One region of the Streptomyces sp. NPDC001599 genome, then DNA from elsewhere that is predicted to be linked to it. Evidence: riboswitches for the same ligand, from Rfam matches in the RefSeq annotation. Region 1 holds a riboswitch; the other holds the start of a gene.
The links. A riboswitch is a leader RNA that binds a small molecule or an ion and turns the genes downstream of it on or off. The one in region 1 is predicted to bind cyclic di-AMP.

Region 2: it holds a riboswitch for cyclic di-AMP, as region 1 does, so the genes downstream of both, rpfA (resuscitation-promoting factor protein RpfA) here and ACFYZ3_RS06910 (NlpC/P60 family protein) in region 1, are expected to answer to the same signal.

Annotation. Positions count from the first base shown of each region.
Region 1 covers NZ_JBIAVA010000002.1:482,530-486,191, forward strand. Annotated here, with positions in the region: gene ACFYZ3_RS06905 (tellurite resistance/C4-dicarboxylate transporter family protein) at 1-255, opposite strand, end outside; gene ACFYZ3_RS06910 (NlpC/P60 family protein) at 282-1,466, opposite strand; cyclic di-AMP (ydaO/yuaA leader) riboswitch at 1,473-1,657, opposite strand; gene pcrA (DNA helicase PcrA) at 1,913-3,662, shown strand, end outside.
Region 2 covers NZ_JBIAVA010000012.1:101,252-104,913, reverse strand. Annotated here, with positions in the region: gene ACFYZ3_RS27760 (transglycosylase family protein) at 1-612, shown strand, start outside; cyclic di-AMP (ydaO/yuaA leader) riboswitch at 796-962, shown strand; gene rpfA (resuscitation-promoting factor protein RpfA) at 966-1,694, shown strand; gene eno (phosphopyruvate hydratase) at 1,942-3,222, shown strand; gene divIC (cell division protein DivIC) at 3,318-3,662, shown strand, end outside.

The DNA of each region.
Region 1 (3,662 bases):
GGCGGTGAGCGCCCCCGGCGTCCCCGCCCGCTTCACCCACTGCACCCGGTCGGCCAGCAGCAGGTAGACGAAGTTCGCCGCCAGTATCAGCCAGGCCGCGCACGCCAGGACCAGGGCGATCCGGGACAGGACCTCGCGGCCCGTCAGATGCAGGGCGACCGACACGATGCCGGTCGCCATCACCGCGGCCCCGGCCGCCGGTGGACGCTGCGCCCACCAGGCGCGCAGCGCGGAGGTATGGGTGGCCGATGACATGCGCCCGATGCTAAATACCGCGCCGATCAGCCCGGGCGCACCACGCTGTAGATCGAGGACTCGCCGTCGTAGAAGATCGACTCCTCGCGGACGTACGCGCCCGGCTTCGGGGCGTGGATCATCATGCCGTCGCCGATGTACAGGCCGACGTGGCTGATGTCGTCGTAGAAGAAGACCAGGTCACCGGGTTGCGCCTGGGAGACGGAGACGGTGGTGCCCGCGTTGACCTGGTCGTAGGTGACGCGCGGCAGCGTCACGCCGGCGGCCTTCCAGGCGGCCTGGGTGAGGCCCGAGCAGTCGTAGGAACCGGGGCCCGTGGCGCCCCAGACGTACGGCTTGCCGATCTGCGCGCGGGCGAAGGCGATGGCCTTGTCGGCCTTGGTGCCGGTCGAGGTGCCCGGCGTCGACGAGTCCGACGACTCGGAAGAGCCGGTGCCGCCGGATCCGGAACCGCTCTCCTGCTGCTGGGCGGCCTCCTCCCGGCGCTTGCGCTCGGCCTCCTCCTGGGCCGCCTGCTGCTTCGCCAGCTCGGCGGCCTTGCGCTCGGACTCCTCCTGCTTCTTCCTCTCGATCGCCGCGAGCCGGGCCTTCTCCTCGGCGGTCAGTTCCGAGAGCAACTCCCGCGCGGTGGCGAGTTTCTTCTGGACGGTCGACTTGGCCGTCTTCAGGTCGGTCTGCGACTCGGTGAGCGTCTCGAGGCTCTCGGTGGCCTCCCGGCGCTTCTTCATCGTCTCGGACTGCTGCGTGACGTAGTCGTCGACGGCGGTCTTCTGCCGGCCGGTGAGCCGGTTCATCAGCTGGTTCTGGTCGAAGTAGTCCTGCGGCGAGTCCGCGAGCAGCAGCGTCGCGGTCTCCGGGACCGAGGCGCCCGTGCGGTACTGGGCGGAGGCGAAGGAACCCAGCTCCTCGCGCGCGTCGTTGAGCTTCTGGGTGCGCCGGGCGACGTCGTCGAGGAGGCCGTCGACCTTCTTGCGCTGCTTGGTGGTCTTCTCCTTGGCCGCGTTGTACTTCTCGGTCGCCGACCCGGCCTGGCGGTAGAGGTCGTCGACCTTCTTCTCGACCTCCTCCAGGGTCGGCCGGTCGTCCGACGGCGTGGCGTTCGCCGTCTGGGACAGCAGCGCGACGGAGGTGAGGGCCGCGGTGGCGAGGGCCGGGGTCCGTATGCCCGCGACGCGGGTACCGGTGGGGCGCGACTTGCGGTGCGACGCCAAGGAGGCGACTCCTTCCAGTGCTCCGCCTACCGGGTTAGCTGTCGGGTTCGGGCGGTGGTTCGGAAGGGTTGCCCTACGGCGGCCCGCCCTCTTCGTGCAGTCGAGGGCGGTGCGGCCGATTCACCCCAAGGTCTCGGTGGGTCCCCGGCTCCGGTGCCGTGCGGGCAGGCCGGACTCGGCGGAGGCCGCGCGGACCGGCGAGGTTCGCCGGAGGGGGTCGAGCGGCCTGCCCCGCACCGTAGCCAACTCGTGTGGCCGCTGTGAAGGTTGGTGGGTGATATGCCCGATACATTTTCGTGACCTTTCGTTCGGGTGCCTCCGGGGCGGTCGCGAGCGTCACTCTTCGTGGTTCCGCTGGTCGCAGGGCGTGCCCGCGCCGAGAGGGTGGGGGGCATTTTCCGGGGTGGCACCGGGTTGTCGGTGGGGCGCCCTAGACTCGGAGAGCGATGAGCAGCCTCTTTGACGACAGCTTCCTGGCGAGCCTCCAGACCCCCCGGGGTCACGAGGAGGAACCCCCGCCGCCGCCCGAGGACGATCACGGACCGGAGCCGGTTCCGCACGATCTGTTCGGCGGGAAGTTCGACGCGCCCCCGGAGCGGGACACCCACTACCGGGACGGCGCCCCGCGCCCCGCCCTGGACGCCGCGGCGCTCCTGGAGGGGCTGAACGAGAACCAGCGCGCCGCCGTCGTCCACTCCGGCTCCCCGCTGCTCATCGTGGCCGGTGCCGGTTCCGGCAAGACCCGCGTGCTGACCCACCGCATCGCCCACCTGCTGGCCGAGCGGAACGTCCACCCGGGCCAGATCCTCGCGATCACCTTCACCAACAAGGCCGCGGGCGAGATGAAGGAGCGCGTCGAGCAGCTCGTCGGCCCGCGCGCCAACGCCATGTGGGTGATGACCTTCCACAGCGCGTGCGTCCGCATCCTGCGCCGCGAGTCGAAGAAGCTCGGCTTCACCTCGTCGTTCTCGATCTACGATGCCGCCGACTCCAAGCGGCTCATGGCGCTGGTCTGCCGCGACCTGGACCTGGACCCCAAGCGCTTCCCGCCGAAGTCGTTCAGCGCGAAGATCAGCAATCTGAAGAACGAGCTGATCGACGAGGAGGACTTCGCCGCCCAGGCCGCCGACGGCTTCGAGAAGACGCTGGCCCAGGCCTACGCGATGTACCAGTCGCGGCTGCGCGAGGCCAACGCCCTCGACTTCGACGACCTGATCATGACGACGGTCAACCTGCTGCGCGCCTTCCCGGACGTCGCCGAGCACTACCGCCGCCGCTTCCGGCACGTCCTGGTCGACGAGTACCAGGACACCAACCACGCGCAGTACGCCCTGGTGCGCGAGCTGGTCGGCGTGCCCTCGGAGCACCCCGTCGACGTGCCGCCCGAGGCCGAGGTGCCGCCCGCCGAGCTGTGCGTGGTGGGCGACGCCGACCAGTCGATCTACGCGTTCCGCGGCGCCACCATCCGCAACATCCTCCAGTTCGAGGAGGACTACCCGGACGCGACGACGATCCTGCTCGAGCAGAACTACCGCTCCACGCAGACCATCCTCAGCGCCGCCAACGCGGTCATCGAGCGCAACGAGTCCCGCCGCCCCAAGAACCTGTGGACCAACCAGGGCAGCGGCGCCCGGATCACCGGGTACGTCGCCGACACCGAGCACGACGAGGCGCAGTTCGTCGCCGACGAGATAGACCGTCTCACCGATGCGGGCGAGGCCAAGGCAGGCGACGTCGCGGTGTTCTACCGGACCAACGCCCAGTCCCGTGTCTTCGAAGAGGTCTTCATCCGCACCGGCCTGCCCTACAAGGTCGTCGGCGGCGTCCGCTTCTACGAGCGCAAGGAGGTCCGGGACGTCCTGGCCTACCTGCGGGTGCTGGCCAACCCGGAGGACTCGGTGCCGCTGCGCCGCATCCTCAACGTCCCCAAGCGCGGCATCGGCGACCGCGCGGAAGCGATGATCGACGCCCTCTCCCAGCGCGAGAAGATCAGCTTCCCGCAGGCGCTGAGGCGTGTCGACGAGGCGTACGGCATGGCCGCGCGCTCCGCGAACGCCGTCAAGCGGTTCAACACGCTCATGGAGGACCTCCGTACGATCGTCGAGTCCGGCGCCGGACCGGCGACCGTCCTGGAGGCGATCCTCGAACGCACCGGGTACCTGGCGGAGTTGCAGGCCTCCACCGACCCGCAGGACG
Region 2 (3,662 bases), on a different contig from region 1:
GCGTCGGAGGGGTCGGACTCCTCGGGGGCGCAGGACACCACCAAGTCGTCCGAATCACCCGCGACCACCGAATCGCCCGAGTCGTCCCCGTCATCCGAGTCATCCGGTTCGACCGGTTCAACCGGCTCGACCGGTACGGCCGAAACTCCGGAGTCGGAGTCCGGGGCGTCCTCTTCGTCCCCTTCGCCCTCTTCTTCGGCTTCTTCCTCGCCGTCGTCTGACGCCTCGTCCGATGGTGCGGACCAATCCACCAAGCCGGACACTTCGTCCGAATCCGACCCCTCCGCCAGTGCCGAACCGCAGGGCACCGAGGGCTCGTCCGGCTCCGGCAAGCACCGCGGCGGCAGTGCGGACGAGGATGCGACGGGGGAGGGCCGTACGGACCCGACGGCGGGCCGGCACGCCTCGCGCGACGGTGACGAGCGAGAGGCCGGGGACGGCTGTTACGTCGTCCGCACCGGCGACAGTCTCTGGGCCATCGCCGACTCCCTTGAGGTCGACGGCGGATGGCACGCGCTCTACGCCGACAACGAGGCGGTCGTCGGTGCCGACCCCGACCACATCCTGCCCGGTCAGACGCTCACGGTCACGGGCGAATCGGGCGAAAAGTAGGGGGAGTTCACGTCACGGTTAGGGACTGTATGTCCCTTTTGGATCTCGTGAGAGATAGGTCTCAGAAGCCGTGATCGTCTTTGAAAATCCGCGGAGCGCGTGTCTACGGTCATGACCGCTCGCCACCGCGGGCCCCGACAGCCGCAACGCCGAATCCTGCCAGCGGCCGTACGGGAACAGTCGTCGCGTCAAGCGCCGCAGGCAGGAGCGGGGGACCCAAGGTAAGCGCCGCACCGGGCAGTTGAGCCGGAGTGGCTAGGGGTGAAGCCGAGTTCCGCGAGGAACCCGGCCGGGCAACTCAACCGGCCCGAACCCGACAGCTCACCTCGCAGGCGTCGGTGAGGGGATCAACCATGCTGTTTTCCGGCAAGGGCAAGCACCGTCGCCCGTCCAAGGCCACCCGAGTCATCGCCGTCGCCGGCGTCACCGGTGCCGCCGTCGCCGCCCCGCTGATGGCGGCCGGCAACGCCTCCGCCGCCACCGCGTCCGAGTGGGACGCCGTCGCCCAGTGCGAGTCCGGCGGCAACTGGTCCATCAACACCGGCAACGGTTACTACGGCGGTCTGCAGTTCTCCGCCTCCACCTGGGCCGCCTACGGCGGTACGCAGTACGCCTCCTCCGCCGACCAGGCGAGCAAGTCCCAGCAGATCGAGATCGCCGAGAAGGTGCTCGCGGGCCAGGGCAAGGGTGCCTGGCCGGTCTGCGGCACCGGCCTGTCGGGCGCCGCGTACACCGGTGGCGGCTCCCAGGACAGCGGTTCCTCCAGCTCCGAGAGCTCGCAGAGCCAGAGCAGCGGCTCCACCGCCGAGCGCTCCACCGAGCAGAAGGCCTCCCGCTCCTCCGAGCGCCCGGCCGCCGAGCCGAAGGCCGAGAAGCCCGCGAAGAAGACCGTCACCACCCCGACCGGCAAGAAGGTCGAGAAGGGCGACGGCGAGTACAAGGTCGTCAAGGGCGACACCCTCAGCTCGATCGCCGAGGAGCACGACGTCAAGGGCGGCTGGGCGAAGCTGTTCAAGCTGAACGACGACATCGTCGACGACGCCGACCTGATCTACCCGGGCCAGCAGCTGCACCTGAAGTAGGCGGCGGCCCGCCCCGCGACTCCCGCCCCGGTGCGTGTTCCCCCGTACGCACCGGGGCGGGATTTTCATGTTCCGCCTTTGTTCCGTTCGGAAACAATTTACTCTCGGTTCTGTCCAGCGGGTGGGCGATCGGCTGGCCGATCGCCCGGAGCCGGTTAGGCTCGGTCCCGCAGAGCCGTCGCGGTCCCGCGGACCGCGGCCCACCGAAGCGCCACATCGAAGCGTCACATTGAAGAAGGAGATGCTCGTGCCGTCCATCGACGTCGTCGTAGCCCGGGAAATCCTGGACTCCCGAGGCAACCCCACGGTCGAGGTCGAGGTCGGCCTCGACGACGGCAGCACGGGGCGTGCCGCCGTTCCCTCCGGCGCCTCCACCGGTGCCTTCGAGGCCATCGAACTGCGTGACGGCGACCCGGGCCGTTACCTCGGCAAGGGCGTCGAGAAGGCCGTGCTGGCCGTCATCGAGCAGATCGGCCCGGAGCTGGTCGGCTACGACGCCACCGAGCAGCGCCTGATCGACCAGGCCATGTTCGACCTGGACGCCACCGACAACAAGGGCTCGCTCGGCGCCAACGCCATCCTCGGCGTCTCCCTCGCCGTCGCCCACGCCGCCTCCGAGGCCAGCGACCTGCCGCTCTTCCGCTACCTGGGCGGCCCGAACGCGCACCTGCTGCCGGTGCCGATGATGAACATCCTGAACGGCGGCTCGCACGCCGACTCCAACGTGGACATCCAGGAGTTCATGATCGCCCCGATCGGCGCGGAGTCCTTCTCCGAGGCCCTGCGCTGGGGCGCCGAGGTCTACCACACCCTCAAGAAGGTCCTGAAGAACAAGGGCCTGGCCACCGGCCTCGGCGACGAGGGCGGCTTCGCCCCGAACCTCGGCTCCAACCGCGAGGCCCTCGACCTCATCCTCGAGGCGATCAAGGAGGCCGGCTACACCCCCGGCGAGCAGATCGCCCTCGCGCTCGACGTCGCCGCGTCCGAGTTCTACAAGGACGGCTCCTACGCCTTCGAGGGCAAGCAGCGCACCGCCGCCGAGATGACCGAGTACTACGCCGAGCTGGTCGAGGCGTACCCGCTGGTCTCCATCGAGGACCCGCTGTTCGAGGACGACTGGGACGGCTGGAACACCATCACCGCCAAGCTCGGCGACAAGGTCCAGCTGGTCGGCGACGACCTGTTCGTCACCAACCCGGAGCGCCTGGCCCGCGGCATCGAGGAGAACTCGGCCAACGCCCTGCTGGTCAAGGTCAACCAGATCGGCTCGCTGACCGAGACCCTGGACGCCGTCGAGCTGGCCCAGCGCAACGGCTTCAAGTGCATGATGTCCCACCGCTCCGGCGAGACCGAGGACGTCACCATCGCCGACCTGGCCGTCGCCACCAACTGCGGCCAGATCAAGACCGGCGCCCCGGCCCGCTCCGAGCGCGTCGCCAAGTACAACCAGCTGCTGCGCATCGAGGAGATCCTCGACGACGCCGCGGTGTACGCCGGCCGCAGCGCGTTCCCCCGCTTCAAGGGCTGACGACCCGGTAGAAGGCAGCGTCGTACGTACGTCCCCGTACCCGGTCCCGTACCGTGTGCGGGGACGTACGCGCGTGCACGGGAGGCGGAGACCAGATGGCCGTGAAGGACCGGGACCGTTTCTCCACCGCGACCAGGATCCGGATCATCGGGGAACAGACCGCGGCCCGGGTCTACCGCTCGCAGACCAAGCGCCAGGCCCGGCGCTCCCGGCTGACCGGCCGGGCCGCGCTGCTCGCCATGGTGCTCTGCTCGCTCGTCGTGGCGCTCGCCTACCCGATACGGCAGTACGTCGCCCAGCGCGCCGAGATCGCCGATCTCCAGCGGGAGCAGCGGGAGACCCGGCAGCGGGTCGAGGACCTGCGCGACCTCAAGGCACGCTGGCAGGACGACGCCTACGCTGAGCAGCAGGTCCGGCTGCGGCTGCACTACGTGATGCCG